4 regions of the Mesorhizobium sp. LSJC269B00 genome follow, and region 2 is predicted to be linked to each of the others. Evidence: predicted binding sites of a transcription regulator. Region 2 holds the regulator's gene; each other region holds the start of a gene.

Region 1 (3,928 bases), on a different contig from region 2:
GTCGGCCAGCGTGTCGTGATCCTCGCTTGCCGCGTCGCTCGGCCTGGTGATGACCCGGCGGACGAACTCCAGCCTCGTCTCGTCGGCAAACAAGGTGCGGGCATAGCCGATTACCGTATCCTTGCCGGCGCCGCTCGGGCCGACGACGGCGACAAACACGCCGTTGCGGAGCGGAAAGGCCTCGCTGCTGAGTTCGCGCTCGATCGACGCCAAGACCATCAGGCGACCCGGCGCCCTTGGCGCCAGACAGTGCGCACGACCGGCACATGGTCGTCGACGCGCACACGCACCAGATCGGCGCGGCGGCCCTGTTCGATGACGCCGCGGTCGTTGAGGCCGATCGCCTCGGCCGGATTCTTCGACACCATCGCAACCGCCTGCGGCAGGGAAATGCCCTCGACGACGTCGCCGAGGAAGAAGGCCGACTGGATCAGGCTGAAGGGAATGTAGTCGGACGACAATATGTCGAGCAGGCCGTCGCCGGCCAGCGTGCGGGCCGAGACATTGCCCGAATGCGAGGAGCCGCGCATGACGTTGGGCGCGCCCATCAGCACGCCGAGCCCGGCATCCTTCGAGGCCTTGGCGGCTTCCAGCGTGGTCGGGAATTCCGCGACGCGCACGCCCTGCTCGATCGCCTCGTCGACATGGCCTGATGTGGCATCGTCATGGCTCGCCAGCACAATGCCCCGCTCGTTGCAGGCGGCTGATATCGCCACCCGGTTCGGTCCCGAATTCTTCGCCGATTCCGACATCCGCTTTTCGCAGAACAATTGGAAGTCGCGATCGGTCAATTTCAGCTTGCGCTGATAGTAATGGGCGTAGGTCTCGAGATTGACGAACTGACGCTGTCCCGGCGCATGGTCCATCAGCGAGGCCAGCTTGACCCGCTCGTCGCCATCGAAATTGGCGAAAGCCCGCAAGCAATCCGGCGCCGAGACCTCGCAGCGCAGGTGCAGGAAATGGTCGGCCCGCAACCGGTCTTTCGCGACGCTGTCCTCGATCGCGCCGGCGAGCTTGCGGATGTCGTCGGAGGTAATATCCGCGTCATCGTCCATGCCGACACGCAAAGCGTCGAGCACGGTGGTGATGCCGGCGGTGGCCACCTGCGCGTCATGGGCAAGGACGGCGGCGATCGGGTTCCAGCGCACTTTCGGGCGCGGCGCATAGTGGCCTTCGAGATGGTCAGTGTGCAGCTCGACCAGGCCGGGAATGATGTAGTCGCCGCCCATGTCCTCGCCGCCCATGCTCCCCCCGGTGTGGCCGGTGCCGGCGTCGACGCCGGAGATAAAACCGTCGCGCAGCACGAGCGACCCTTCGACGATCTCGTCGGCAAGCACGATGCGGGCGTTGTGGAGAACAGTTTCGGCGGTCATTCAGGCAGTCTTTGCTTACTCGGACGAATTGCGGTCAGGCGGTTTTTCGGGCAGCGCGGCGGCCGAGCGCATGATGCGAAAGCACCATGAACGGAGCGCCCGGTTCGGTTTCGACGAACAGCGTCAGCGCATCCACCAGCACCGGCTGCTGCAGCACATCGGCGAACAGGCTGTCAATTGCCGCGCGCAGACGTTGGCTTTCCTGCGGCCCGGCCCGGCCGGACAGTGTCATGTGGAAGCGAAAGGTCTCAAACACATAGGGATAGCCCCACTGGCAGAGATTGCGGAACTCGGCCGGCTTCAGCGAATCCGGGCTGCGCCGCTCGATCTCGGCCTCGGTGAGCGGCGCGCGAAAACGGTCGAAGCTAAGCACGACATCATCGGCGAAACGGTTGAGCGGCGGCAGCGGGCCTTCCGGCAGCAAAGCGAAGAAACCATCGATCTGGCTGACGACCAGGCGCGGGATGGTGACCGTCGGCATTGCTTCGGCAAAGGCGTCCAGCGCCGCGCGCAACGAGCTTTCGGTTTCGTTGGCGGCCAACCGGAAGGGCGCTTTCAGCGTCGCATGAAAACCGTAGCGCCGCGCCGATGCGGTGTGAAAGGCGACTTCGGCCGCCGACAGCTCGCCCACCGCCTCGACCGGCCTCGCGGCGGCGCCAAAGGGGTCGCGGCCCAGCCAGTTGGCGGCGATCCGCGCCAGCGGCTCGTCCTGCCTCGGGGTGAAATAGATGGCGTAGCGCATCGAAAAAAATCCTCGTCAGCCCGCTGCCATAGGTGATTTCCATGACGGATTGACGAAGCTTATGCGAGTTTTCGAAGGCAAATCGACCCCATGGATCGTTAGCCGACGATTTTTCTTCCGGCGCAAGCGAAGGCCGATCAGGCCTTCATGAGCCATTCGTGCTCGGGCGCGTTGTGGAACTTCCACGTCCGCTTCGGCCCGGCCATGACGTTAAGGTAATAGAGGTCGTAGCCGTGACAGGCCGCGCACGGATGATAGCCCTTGGGCACCAGCACGACATCGCCGTCCTCGATCGCCATCGCCTCGTCCAGTTCGCGGGCGCCCGACTTGTCGGCGTCGGTGTAGACGCGCTGGAAGGCAAAGCCCTGCGGCGGGTTGAGGCGGTGGTAATAGGTTTCCTCAAGATAGGATTCGGCCGGCAGATTGTCCTGATCGTGCTTGTGCGGCGGGTAGCTCGATGTGTGGCCGCCGGGCGTGATGACCTCGACCACCAGCAGCGAGTCGGCGGGCTTGCCCTCGGGCAATATGTTGGTGACGTAGCGCGTGTTGGTGCCTTTGCCCCGAGTCTCCTGGCCGAGGTCGTCGGGTGCGATGACGCGAATGGGCAAGCCGCCGCCCAGGCCCGGCGCCGAGCAGACCGCGAGTTCGAGATCGGTGTCGGCGGTGACCGACCAGTCCGAACCCTCCGGGATATAGACCGACCACGGCTTGCCCTCGAAGGGCGACATGCGCTCGCCGAGCAGGCCGAGTTGCTGGCCGCTGGCCTTTGCCGTGCCCTTGCCGGTGACGAACACCAGGCAGACTTCGCGATCCTGCGTCTTGCCGGATGCGGTCTCGCCCGGCTTCAGCCGGTGCAGGTCGAAGCCGACATAGGTCCATCCGGCGCTTTTGGGCGTGACATGGGCGACGCGGCCATGGCCCTTGTCGGCTTTGACGAGCAGTTTCGACATGTTTTGTCTCCTATCGCAAGTCTTCGAGGTCGGCCTCTCAACTTCGTCATCCTAGGGCGAAGCAGGAACGAAGCTCCGTCGCGAAGACCCTAGGATGACGAAGCGAGGGACGTTCCGGCAATCACCGACGTAGGCGATACGCCAGGTGTCCAGTGTCCGACCCGCAAGCCCTTCCGAGCCGCGGCCGCTTCATTCCTTCGGTTCGGCGTCCGCCTTCGCTTCGCCGGTCTGCGGTCGATCAGGCGCAGCCTTGCTCTCCTCCACCGGCTTGTAAAGATAGAAGAACTGCCACACCGCGTAGGCGGCAAAGCCGAGCGCAATGATGCCCCAGAATGGGGTGCCGGAGGCGAATTCTATTCCGGCCCAGATCACGCAGACGGCGACGACGGCAACGCGCCGCCACAGCGGCCGGAAGAACGGGTGCTCGTAATCCTTCATCGGATCGCCTCAGGCATTGGGAAAGCCTTGCGTTTCCACGGCGTAGCCGGCAGCCGTCATCACGCGCATCAATTCCTTGTGGCCGACCTGCGCCATCTTGAGCGGCGGGTTCTTCTTCGGGTCCTGCTCGGCCTCGACGACGAACCAGCCTTCATAGCCACGGTCGGCGAAGCGCTGCACAATGGCGCCGAAATCGAGCGAACCGTCGCCGGGCACCGTGAAGGCACCGAGCGCCACGGCGTCGAGAAAGGACTGTTTCGTGCGGTCGAGCCCGTCGATCACGCCCATGCGCACATCCTTCACATGGACATGGCTGATGCGCTTGTGGTGGTTGTCGATGGCGCGCAGCACGTCGCCACCGGCAAAGGCGAGATGCCCTGCATCGAGCAGCAACGGAATGCCTTCGCCGGAATGGCGCATGAAGG
Region 2 (3,928 bases):
GCTGCCTCAACCGCATGAACGACACCATCGATTCGGCGCGGGTGACCGGCAAGATCACGCTCGATGAAGACGACATCTACGACAAGAACATCGATGTCGTCGAACTGCGCGCCCGCGTCGGCATGGTGTTCCAGAAACCCAACCCGTTCCCGAAGTCGATCTACGAGAACGTCGCCTACGGCCCGCGCATCCATGGGCTGGCCAAGCGCAAGTCCGACATGGACCAGATCGTCGAGCAGAGCCTGAAGAAGGCTGCGATCTGGAACGAGGTCAAGGACCGCCTGCAGGAGCCCGGCACCGGCCTGTCCGGCGGCCAGCAGCAGCGCCTGTGCATCGCGCGCGCCATCGCCGTGTCGCCGGAGGTGATCCTGATGGACGAGCCCTGCTCGGCGCTCGATCCGATCGCCACCGCCCGTGTCGAGGAGCTGATCGACGAACTGCGCCAGAACTACACGATCGTCATCGTCACCCACTCGATGCAGCAGGCGGCGCGCGTGTCGCAGCGCACGGCGATGTTCCATCTCGGCTATCTCGTCGAGGAGGGCGCCACCGACAAGATGTTCACCAACCCCGACGACAAGCGCACCCAGGACTACATTACCGGCCGCTTCGGCTGAGCCGTCCGGCGGGTGAATTTTCAGGCACGAGGACCAAGATCATGGGTGAACATACCGTCGCCTCCTTCGATGAAGAGCTCGGGCAGATCAGCAAGCTGATCCGCGACATGGGCGATCTGGCAGGCTCGATGGTCAGCGGCTCGACCAGGGCGCTGCTCAATTCGGACAATGCGCTGGCACAGCGTGTCGTTTCCGACGACGCCATCATGGATGCGCGCCAGCGCGAACTGGACGACCGCGCCATCACGCTGATCGCCAAGCGCCAGCCGATGGCCAACGATCTGCGCGCCGTGGTCGGCTCGATCCGCATGGCGGGCGACCTCGAGCGCATCGGCGATCTCGCCAAGAACATCGCCAAACGCGTCGGCACCGTAGGCTTGAGCGTCACGCCGCGCGACCTCTCGCACTCCATCGATGCCATGGCGCAACTGGTGCTGATCCAGGTGCAAGGCGTCGTCGAGGAATATGCCGCCACCGATGCGGCAGCTCTTGCAAAACTCAGGAATGACGACGAGCGCATCGACGTCAAATACACGTCCGTGTTTCGTGAGCTTTTGACCTACATGATGGAAGACCCTCGCAACATCACCGCCTGCACGCATCTCTTGTTCTGCGCCAAGAATCTTGAGCGCATCGGCGATCATGTCACCAACATCGCCGAAAATGCGTATTATGTGCTGACCGGCCAGCAATTGCCCGCCAATCGTCCGAAGCAGGACGAGACGGCGATGGCCACGCCGGCCTGATGAGGGTGAACTGCCTATGATCGCGCCACGCATCATGGTCGTGGAGGACGAGGAGCCGCTAGGCGTTCTCCTCCGCTACAACCTCGAATCCGAAGGCTATCAGGTCGAGGTGGTGACACGCGGGGACGAGGCCGAGATCCGCCTGCAGGAAAACGTGCCCGATCTCCTGGTGCTCGACTGGATGGTGCCGGCTGTCTCCGGCATCGAGCTCTGCCGGCGGCTTAGAGTGCGGCCCGAAACCGAGCGGCTGCCGATCATCATGCTGACCGCGCGCGGTGAGGAAAGCGATCGCGTGCGCGGCCTGTCCACCGGCGCCGACGACTATCTGGTCAAGCCATTCTCGACGCCGGAGTTCATGGCGCGCGTGAAGGCGCTGCTGCGCCGGGCCAAGCCGGAAGTGCTGTCCAGCGTGCTCAAGGTCGGCGACATCGTGCTCGACCGAGAATCGCACCGGGTCTACCGCAAGAAGAGCGAGATCAGGCTCGGACCGACCGAGTTCCGGCTGCTCGAATTCATGATGCGCCATCCCGGCCGCGTGTTCTCGCGCAGCCAACTGCTCGACAATGTCTGGGGCGAGACGATCTATATCGACGAGCGAACCGTCGACGTCCATGTCGGGCGCTTACGCAAAGCGGTCAACAACGGCCGCATGCCGGATGTCATCCGTACCATTCGCGGCGCCGGCTACGCGATCAGGGAAGACTAGGATGCTGCGCGTCGCGCCGTTGCCGGCCATTCACGCGACATGCTTGCCGGATTTGGGCTGAATACCCGGCGCAAAAATCTCCTGATCGACGAAGCCGAGCGCGCGCATGGCACAGCCTTCGCGGATCAGCGGCAGCTCGTTGGGCTCGGTGTCGAAGGAGATCGACTTCGAGTGCTGGCCGCCGGCGGTCTGGGCGATCGCTTCGCGCAATGCCGGTTCGATCAGGTCGAACGCGGCGGCGCTGACGCCGACCATGGCGACGGGGGCCGGGTCGATCAGCGCAAACAGGCTGCCGAGGCCGAAGCCGAGCGCCTCACCGGCCCTGCGATAGGCTTCGCGCTCCGGGCCATCGGTTTCGCGGGCGCGCGCGGCGAGTGCGCGCATATCAGCGTCGCCGATATCGACCGGCTCGGCATCTTCGCTCATCATTTTGGCGCTGCGCCAGATGGCGTAGTTTCCGGCATAGGCCTCGACGCAGCCGCGCCGCCCGCAGCGGCAGAGCGCGCCGCCCGGACGGTGGATCATGTGGCCGAACTCGCCGCCCGAGGAATGGGTGCCGGTGAACAGTTCGCCTTTCAGCACCAGGCCCATGCCGATGCCGTGCGACAAGAGGATGGCGATAAAATTGTCGCGGTAGCGCTCGGGCTGGCGCCATTGCAGCGCCACCGCCATCATGTTGCAATCGTTCTCCATGGTGGCAGGAATGCCGAATTCCGCTTCCAACATGTCGGCGAAGGCAATGTCGGTCAGTGGCGTGATCGGCGACCACAGCATGGCGCGCGCCTGCGAATCGGTGATGCCCTGGATGCCCATGGCAATGCGGGCGATGCTCTGGACATCGAGGTCGGGATCCTCAAGCCGCCGCCGGACGATTGCTACGCATTCGCCAATCAGCTCGTCGCGCGGCTTGGTCAGCGTGTCCAGCCGGCGCTGTTCCTCGGCGACGACGTGGCCGGCATAGTCGATGACGGTGACGGACAGGAAATTGAGCGACAGCACGACGGTCATCACCGCCGCCGCTTCCGGGTTGAGACCAAGGCCCACCTGCGGCCGGCCGCGTTTCAGTGCGCCGGTCTCGCCAGGTTTGCCTTCAATCAGGATGCCTTCTTGAATCAGATCAGACGAGATTGCCGATATGGTCGAGTGGCTGAGGCCGGTGGTCGCCGCAATCTCGGTCCGCGACGGCTGGCCGGCCCGGCGCACGGCTGAAATCACCATCGCACGGTTGCGACGGCGCAGATCGTCGTGGCGGATTCCAACCGACATTTGTTTCCTCCCGGCCTCCTCGCGCCTCATGATAGTGAAGGCGTTCGACGGCACCAGCCAAATATTGGCAGACGCCGGCAGCCCTGTCATTGTTTATTGCGGACCTCGAAAAAATTCGGCACGGCCATCAGAATCCATCAGAATCGATGTTGACAGCGCCTTATCATTGAGCCAGTATTTTTTCGAGGCTCGAAAAAATAGGGCCTCTGTGTGCCGGCCCTCGGGCCAGTTTTGTCGCGCCGCACGCGGCGCAGGGAGGATTATGATGAACAGATTTGCAGCCGCCATGCTGGCGGGTGTCGCCATGTCGCTGGCGCTGATGTCGGTCGCGCAGGCGAAGGACAAGGTCATCGGCGTGTCGTGGTCGAACTTCCAGGAAGAGCGCTGGAAGACGGACGAGGCGGCGATGAAAACGGCGATCGAGGCTGCCGGCGACAAGTACATTTCCGCCGACGCGCAGTCCAATCCCGGCAAGCAGCTGACCGACGTCGAAAGCCTGATCTCGCAAGGCGCCAACTCGCTGATCATCCTGGCGCAGGACGCCTCGGCCATCGGCCCGGCGGTGCAGAAGGCCCTGGACGAAGGCATTCCGG
Region 3 (3,928 bases), on a different contig from region 2:
GAACGTTTTGCAGCGCTGCTCGACTATATCGACGCGAGTTTCCAGCAAGGGCCGCATGGTCCGGTCGTCATCGAGAACGCCGCCTATTCCAGCTTCGACCGCTTCTTCGAGGCGAACGGCCATTTCAACGCGCTTGTCGGCTGTAACACCTGGACAGCCGCCGGCCTGCGCACCGCCGGCCTGCGCACCGGCTGGTGGAACCCGCTGCCGGCCTCGCTGGGCTTGTCGATGCGGTTTTATAACTAGCAGTCCTTCATCGCACCGCGACAGTGTTGGATCTTTTGAAGTCAGCGGGACAGCACCCCCCTCTGGCCTGCCGGCCATCGCCCCCGCAAGGGGGGAGATCAGCCGTTTTGCCCGCGGCGCTCCTGCTGCGACGCCGGCGATTTTGGCGAAGGCGACGGCGACATCCAATCTCCCCCCTTGCGGGGGAGATGTCCGGCAGGACAGAGGGCGGTCGGAAGGATCGCTAAGTCGACGATCTAGACTGCCGAGCGTCCGCTCGCCATCCATAGAGCCAGTCGAGGTCGGCGGCGAGCTTGTCGGGCGAGCGCATGGCCAGGAACAGATTGCGGGCGATCGCCACCGGGCCGGCAGCATGCCAGGCGAGGCGGTTTACGGCCCCACGACGCGCGGCCTTGGCGACACGCGGCCGCCGAAGATTTTCCCAGATTTGAAAACTTCTGGGCAGATCGCCAGGGAAATCGGCGATAGCGTCGGCAAGCGTGATGGCATCTTCGATCGCCATTGCCGCGCCCTGTGCGGCAAACGGCGTCATCGCATGCGCAGCGTCGCCGATCAGCGCGATGCCCTGCGGGCTCGTCCACCGCTGTTGTTCGACGGTGTGGATCGGAAAGGCCGTCCATGGGCCGGCCAGTGCCACAAGCTTCGTCAGGCCCGGCGCGGTGCCGCGCAGGGCAGCCGTGAGGATCGCGGGATCGGCATGGCCCGACCAACCTTCGGCCATGCGCTCGCCCTTGGTGAAGGCGGCGAGATTGAAGGCCCGGCCTTTGCTGACGGGATAGGCGACCATGTGGAAGCCTGGATGCAGGAACGTGGTGACGCAGTCGGCGGCGCCGATCGCGACAAAGGCTTCGCCGGAGGCGCTCTCGGCCGCGATCGTGACTCGCCAGGCGAGTTCGCCCGAAAAACGGCTTTTGACGAAGTCCTCGCCTGCGAGTTGCGCCCGGACCGCCGACCAGACGCCGTCGGCGCCGACCAGCAGTTTGCCGCGTGCCTCGATCTCGCGGCCGTCCACTTCGGCGGTCACGGCGACATATTGCGCGTCTTTGACGATGCCGGTCACGCGGGCGCCAGTGATGAACTCAATCTCCGGCCGTTCAGCCATTTGCGCCAACAGCGCTGCCTGCAGATCTGCGCGGTGAGCAACGAGATAAGGCGACTGCCAGCGCGCTTCGGCGGCGTGCCCGAGCGGTACCCGCGCCAGTTCGCGCAGCGTCCCGGCGTCCTTGAGCACGACCGCTTCCGGCCGCAACGCTGCGGGCAGCAGTCGGTCGAGCACGCCGAGTTTTCCAAGAATGCGTGTTGCGTTGGGCGAAAGCTGGATGCCGGCGCCGGCCGCTTCGAGGTGCTGTGCCTGTTCGATAAGCTTTACCGGATAACCCCGTCCGGCGAAGGCAAGGGCAGCGGTCAGCCCGGCGATGCCGGCCCCGGCGATTATGACCTGCCGGGACCTGATGTCTTCCATCGGGCTTGTCGCGGAAGGATCAGGCGGCCTGGTCGATATAAAGGCAACCAGCCGGCAGCGTTTCCGTCGCCCTCAGCTTCGCCGAATAGCGGTAGAGCGTCGAGCAGTAGGGACAGACCTTTTCATTGTCGTCGCCCATGTCGAGGAACACATGCGGGTGGTCGAAGGGCGGGTTGGCGCCGGTGCACATGAATTCCTTGACGCCGATGTCGATTGCCGGATGGCCCGCATCGTTCTGGAAATGGGGAATGGAACCGCCTGCCATCGTCGTCTCCTTGATCTCGTCGAAAAGCATCTGGAACATAACAGGCCTGTTTGCAAGATCGATGAAATGAAACTGTCGCAAAAGCCTGTCAGAGGATACGTTGAGCCGGTTAAGTGCATGTCCCTGAAATCGGAACGGTTTTCGCCGAAGGGTCATGCGCCACAAAAGCGTGTTAGAGGCATGGCACGTCCAGCGGCGCTCCAAGGGACGGTTGGCGGGGGAAGAGCAGGAACCATGAACGAACTGAAGCCGGTGCAGAGCGAATTCATCAATGTCGAGGTGGCGAGCCCCGAGGGCGGCAACCCCGATCGGTTCGTCAACCGTGAGTTCTCCTGGCTGCAGTTCAACCGGCGTGTGCTCGAGGAATCCCAGAACCAGCACCATCCGCTGCTCGAACGCGTCCGTTTCCTGTCAATTTCAGCCGCCAATCTCGACGAATTCTTCATGGTCCGCGTCGCCGGCCTTGCCGGCCAGGTGCGCGAAGGCATTGCGCTCAAGAGCCCCGACGGCCGCACGCCGGAGCAGCAGCTGGAACAATTGCTGCGCGAGGTCGAGCGGCTGCAGGAGGACCAGCAGAACAGCCTTTCGGCGCTGATGCTGCTGCTCAACAAGGAAGGCATTGAGAGCATCACCCGCGATGCACTGACCAAGGATGAGAAAGTCTGGCTGGAAGACCATTTCCAGGACCAGGTCTTCCCGGTCCTGACTCCACTGTCGATCGACCCGGCGCATCCGTTTCCGTTCATTCCCAATCTCGGCTTCTCGATGGCGCTGCAATTGCGCCACCGCAAGAATGGCGAGGAGATGAGCGCACTTCTGCGCCTGCCGGTGGCGCTGAAGCGCTTCATCCGCCTGCCCGACCGCAAGCAGCACGTTCGCTTCATTCCACTGGAGGAGGCTGTCGGCCTCTATATCGGGAAGCTGTTCCCCGGCTATGAGGTCAAGGGTTCCGGCACCTTCCGCATCATCCGGGACAGCGATATCGAGGTCGAGGAAGAGTCGGAAGATCTCGTGCGCCTGTTCGAGACGGCGCTGAAGCGGCGCCGCCGCGGTTCGGTCATCCGCATCGAATTCGACAAGTCGATGCCCGGCGAATTGCGCGAGTTCGTCGCCGGCGAGCTTGGCGTCTCTTCGAGCCGCATCAGCGTTCTGACCGGCCCGCTGGCGCTCAGCCAGATTTCCGAGATCGTCGCCGTGCCACGCGACGACCTGAAGTTCACCCCCTACAATCCACGCTTTCCCGAGCGCATCCGCGAGCATGGCGGCGACTGTTTCGCGGCCATCCGCGAGAAGGACATCGTCGTCCACCACCCCTATGAATCCTTCGACGTGGTGGTCCAGTTCCTGCGCCAGGCGATGGCCGACCCGGAGGTGGTGGCGATCAAGCAGACGCTCTACCGCACCTCCAACGACAGCCCGATCGTGCGCGCCTTGGTCGACGCGGCCGAGGCCGGCAAGTCGGTAACCGCCCTGGTCGAGCTCAAGGCGCGCTTCGACGAGGAAGCCAACATCCGCTGGGCGCGCGACCTCGAACGCGCCGGCGTCCAGGTCGTGTTCGGCTTCCTCGAACTCAAAACCCATGCGAAAATGTCGCTTGTGGTGCGGCGCGAGGACGGCAAGCTGCGCAACTATGTCCATCTCGGCACCGGCAACTACCATCCGGTGACCGCGCGCATCTACACCGACCTGTCCTTCTTCACCACCGATCCGACGATCGCGCGCGATGTCGCCCAGCTGTTCAACTTCATCACCGGCTATGCCGAGCCGACCGATGAGATGCGGATCGCCATCTCGCCGTTTACGCTGCGCAGCCGTATCCTCAAGCACATTGCCGACGAGGTCGCCCACGCGCTGGCTGGCCGTCCGGCGCGCATCTGGATGAAGATGAACGCGCTCGTCGATCCCAACATCATTGATGCGCTCTATGACGCCAGCCGTGCCGGCGTCGAGATCGA
Region 4 (3,928 bases), on a different contig from region 2:
GCTATGTCTTCCCAGGCGGCATGCTGCCGACGCCGTCGATCCTGAAGACGCTGGGCAGCGACCATGGCCTTGCCCATCTGCGCGAGCGCGTCTTTCCGGACGACTATGCCCGCACGCTTGCCGAATGGCGCAACCGCTTCTGGGCGTCGTGGGAAAAGATCGTCCCGCTCGGCTTCGACGACCGCTTCAAGAAGCTTTGGGAATTTTATCTCCACTATTGCGAAGCCGGCTTTAGAGCCAGCTACATCGACGTGCGCCAAGTGGTCTACAAAGCCTGATCCGAAGCGTGATTGAGCGGGCGTATGCCCGCTCGTTTTCCCTGTTAGCTGCACGTTGCCTCAAAGCAGGATGCGATACTTCGCAAACCCGGATTCGCCCTCGCCGGCCGGCTCGATCTTGAGCGATTTCACTCCCGATATAAAATCCTTCGCTTTGGGGCCGGTCTCGAACACGACGCTGGTGCCGGGCAGCGGCGTGAACGACCAATTGTCGTCGGCCGAGGGATTGATCGTGCCTTCGCTGACGACGTAGCGCACGATCACGTCGCGGTTGGTGTCCGGCGCCTCGTAGATGATCTTCGAGGCATTGATGTCGGGGAAATTGCCGCCACCGCCGGCGCGGTAATTGTTGGTGGCGACGACGAATTTCGCTGCCGGATCAATAGGCTTGCCGTCGAAGCTGAGGCCGACGATGCGGTTCGAGCCGGCATTGGCGACGCCACCCTTGGCATCGTATTTCGGCAGCTGCGACAGGTCTATTCCGTAGCTGACGCCATCGATCACATCGAAATTGTAGGACGGGAATTCGGTGTCGATGAGCGCCTGGTCGGCCTTGCCCGGCTCGATCTTCCTGAAAATGCCGGCCGACATTTCCAGCCATTCCTTCACTTGCGCGCCGGTGATTTCGACGGCGCGCACCGTGTTCGGATAGAGATAGAGGTCGGCGACGTTCTTGATGGCGATGTCGCCCACCGGCACGTCGGTATAGTAGTCGGCGCCGTTGCGCCCGCCGGCCTTGAAGGGTGCTGCCGCCGACAGCAGCGGCACATCCTTCCACTGCGTGCTCTTCAATATGTCCTTGAGGTACCAGCTCTGCGCCTGGTTGACGATCTGCACCGACGGATCGTCGGCGACCAGCGCGAAATAGGAATAGAGCGGCGCCGAGGTCTTGCCGACCGGTCGGCGGACATAGGCAAGTGTCGCCTCATGGTCCGCCTTCAGCGCATCGACGACGCGCTGGTCGTCCGCCACCGTCGGCTTGTTTGCCTTGTCGACGCGCTGGTAGATCGGCCTTGCCTCCGATGTGGCCGAGGCTACGCGCCATTTCGATCCGTCCCGTTCCAGAAGCAGATCGATCAGTCCCATATGCGAGCCCCAGAAACCGCCCATCACGGCGGGCTTGCCCTGCAGCGTGCCTTTCTCGGTGTCGACGCCTTCGAGCGCCTGAAAATCCTTCTTGCCGGGGAAGACGAGATGCTGATGGCCGGTGAACACCGCATCGATGCCTTCGACGCCGGCGACGAAGAAGGAGGCGTTCTCCATGCCGTCGCCCTGCTTGATATCGATGCCGGAATGCGAGAGCGCGATGACGATGTCGGCGCCCTCCTCCTTGATCTGCGGCACCCATGCCCTGGCCGCCTCGACGATGTCGCGCGTCCTGACATTGCCTTCCAGGTTCTTCAGGTCCCAGACCATGATCTGCGGCGGCACAAAGCCGATGATGCCGATCTTGATCGGCTGCTCGGCGCCCGACCCGTCCTTGATCTTCTTGTCGAGGATGACATAGGGCTTGAGGTAGAGCTTGTCGTCGCGCGGTTTGGCGGCAAGCTCGGTGCCGCGGATCAGATTGGCGCAGACGAAGGGGAAATTGGCTCCGGCCAGCACCTTGTCGAGGAACGACAGGCCGTAATTGAACTCGTGATTGCCGAGCGTCGAGCATTCATAGCCCAGCAGGTTCATGCCCTTCATGATCGGATGCAGATCGCCTTCCTTGAGGCCCTTCTCATAGGCGATGTAATCGCCCATCGGATTGCCCTGCAAAAGATCGCCATTGTCGATCAGCATCGCATTGGTGGCTTCCTTGCGCACCGCCGCGATCAGTGAGGCCGTCCGTGACAGGCCCATCGTGTCGTTGGCTTTGTCGGCGTAGTAGTCGTAAGGCAGCACATTCACATGGATGTCGGTGGTCTCCATGATCCTCAGATGCGCCTGATTGGCCTGCGCGCGGGCGGAAAACGGATGGAGCATGATCAGCGCCCCGCTGGCGGCCGTACCGGCAAGAAAACTACGGCGGGAGACGGGGTAATTGAGATGCGGCATTGGTTTTCCTTCCCAGCGACGTGACAAGATCCCAGCCCCGGGCGGAAGCTTCGCGCCGAAAACCGGCCATGTCCATCGGGAAGTCAGTCGATCAGCAAAAGGTGACGGCTGGATGAATATCCTTGGCCGCGGTTGAGAACCTCAGCCCTTGTCATCGTCGCCCTGGGTGATCAGCCGCGCGCTGCGCTGGCCGGTGAAATAGATCCATAGCCAGCTAAGCGACACCGAGAGCCGGTTGCGGAAACCGATCAGGAAGTAGATATGCGCCACGCCCCACAGCCACCAGGCAAGCCATCCCGTGAGCTTGATCGAGCCGAAATCGATCGCGGCTGCCCACTTGCCGATCGTCGCCAGGTCGCCGGCATGTTTGTAGCGGAAAGGCCGCGGCGCGCCATCGCCGGCCAGCCGCGCCCTGATCGTCGCGGCGACATGCTTGCCCTCCTGCTTGGCCGAGGGCGCCACGCCGGGCACCGGTTTGCCGTCCGGCCGCAAGACATGCGCGGTGTCGCCGATGACGAAGATTTCAGGACTGTTCGGCACGGTCAGATCGGGCTCGACCATTACCCTGCCCGCCCGGTCCACCGGCGCGCCCAGCCACTCTCCCGCGGGTGAAGCCGCCACGCCGGCGGCCCACAGGATGGTTCGCGCCTGCAGATGCGTATCGCCAAAGACGACGCCTTCGGCATCGAGGCGCGTGACGGCGCGGCCAAGCTCGACCGTGACGCCCCGCCGCTCCAGCGCCTTGCGCGCATAGTCGGACAGCTTTGGCGCGAAATTGGCTAGGATCCTGTCTCCGGCCTCGACCAGCACCACACGCGCCTCACGCGTGTCGATGTTGCGGAATTCGCCGCGCAGCGTTTCATGCGCGAGTTCGACAATGGTGCCGGCAAGCTCCACGCCGGTCGGGCCGCCGCCGACGATGACCAGTGTCAGCAGTGCCTGGCGCTTGGCCGGATCGGTCTCGCGCTCGGCCTGCTCGAAGGCGAGCAGGATGCGCCGCCGAATGGTGGTTGCGTCTTCAAGCGTCTTCAGCCCGGGCGCGAAAGGCTCCCATTCGTCGTGGCCGAAATAAGCATGACGCGCGCCGGTGGCGAGCACCAGCGTGTCGTAGGGAACAGAACTGCCGTCCTCAAGCAGCACGCGTTTGCCTGGACGGTCGACGCCGGTGACGTTGCCGAGCAGGGTCGTCACGTCCTCGCGCTTGCGCAGCAGATGACGGATCGGCCAGGCAACTTCCGAGGTCGCCAGCGAGGTGGTCGCCACCTGGTAAAGCAGCGGCTGGAAAAGGTGATGGTTGCGCTTGTCGATCATGGTGATGCGCACGGGTGCGCCGGCCAGCGCCCGGGTGAGTTCGAGACCGCCGAACCCTGCGCCGACGACAACGACATGATGGCTGGTTTCACTCATCGCATTCACCCCTGTTTGTCTCTCTTTATCTAGTGATTTTTGTGCACCGCAACAATGTCGCGGCGCGCTAGACTGCCGCGCGTAAGGCTGCCCAGGACTCGTCGCCGGATGTCGCGAATGCCTATGTCGGCAAGCCTGGACGGGTATAGCCTTGCAGGGGCTGGAACCACGGGAGTGAAGCATGGCCAACGACGATGACAAAG

What was found. Region 2 encodes PhoB, which activates phosphate uptake and scavenging genes when phosphate is short. Its sites were predicted from a motif close to TGTCATNNANCTGTCAT; they were not measured.
Region 1: X771_RS156290 (DUF1045 domain-containing protein) is a predicted target of PhoB. The motif match lies at 2,157-2,173, and genes of this name have one in related genera.
Region 3: X771_RS140125 (RNA degradosome polyphosphate kinase) is a predicted target of PhoB. The motif match lies at 2,036-2,052, and genes of this name have one in related genera.
Region 4: X771_RS149355 (bifunctional 2',3'-cyclic-nucleotide 2'-phosphodiesterase/3'-nucleotidase) is a predicted target of PhoB. The motif match lies at 2,420-2,436, and genes of this name have one in related genera.

What each region holds. Positions count from the first base shown of each region.
Region 1 covers NZ_AYVN01000003.1:120,415-124,342, forward strand. The annotation lists gene phnN (phosphonate metabolism protein/1,5-bisphosphokinase (PRPP-forming) PhnN) at 1-222, opposite strand, end outside; gene X771_RS156295 (alpha-D-ribose 1-methylphosphonate 5-triphosphate diphosphatase) at 219-1,373, opposite strand; gene X771_RS156290 (DUF1045 domain-containing protein) at 1,408-2,115, opposite strand; gene iolB (5-deoxy-glucuronate isomerase) at 2,253-3,065, opposite strand; gene X771_RS156280 (hypothetical protein) at 3,255-3,503, opposite strand; gene iolE (myo-inosose-2 dehydratase) at 3,513-3,928, opposite strand, start outside.
Region 2 covers NZ_AYVN01000016.1:85,838-89,765, forward strand. The annotation lists gene pstB (phosphate ABC transporter ATP-binding protein PstB) at 1-617, shown strand, start outside; gene phoU (phosphate signaling complex protein PhoU) at 659-1,363, shown strand; gene phoB (phosphate regulon transcriptional regulator PhoB) at 1,380-2,069, shown strand; gene X771_RS138810 (ROK family protein) at 2,100-3,335, opposite strand; gene xylF (D-xylose ABC transporter substrate-binding protein) at 3,601-3,928, shown strand, end outside.
Region 3 covers NZ_AYVN01000014.1:132,295-136,222, forward strand. The annotation lists gene X771_RS140140 (TIGR02117 family protein) at 1-246, shown strand, start outside; gene X771_RS140135 (FAD-dependent monooxygenase) at 470-1,708, opposite strand; gene X771_RS140130 (zinc-finger domain-containing protein) at 1,728-1,973, opposite strand; gene X771_RS140125 (RNA degradosome polyphosphate kinase) at 2,208-3,928, shown strand, end outside.
Region 4 covers NZ_AYVN01000005.1:499,138-503,065, reverse strand. The annotation lists gene X771_RS149350 (cyclopropane-fatty-acyl-phospholipid synthase family protein) at 1-278, shown strand, start outside; gene X771_RS149355 (bifunctional 2',3'-cyclic-nucleotide 2'-phosphodiesterase/3'-nucleotidase) at 339-2,318, opposite strand; gene X771_RS149360 (NAD(P)/FAD-dependent oxidoreductase) at 2,460-3,725, opposite strand; gene X771_RS149365 (5-formyltetrahydrofolate cyclo-ligase) at 3,907-3,928, shown strand, end outside.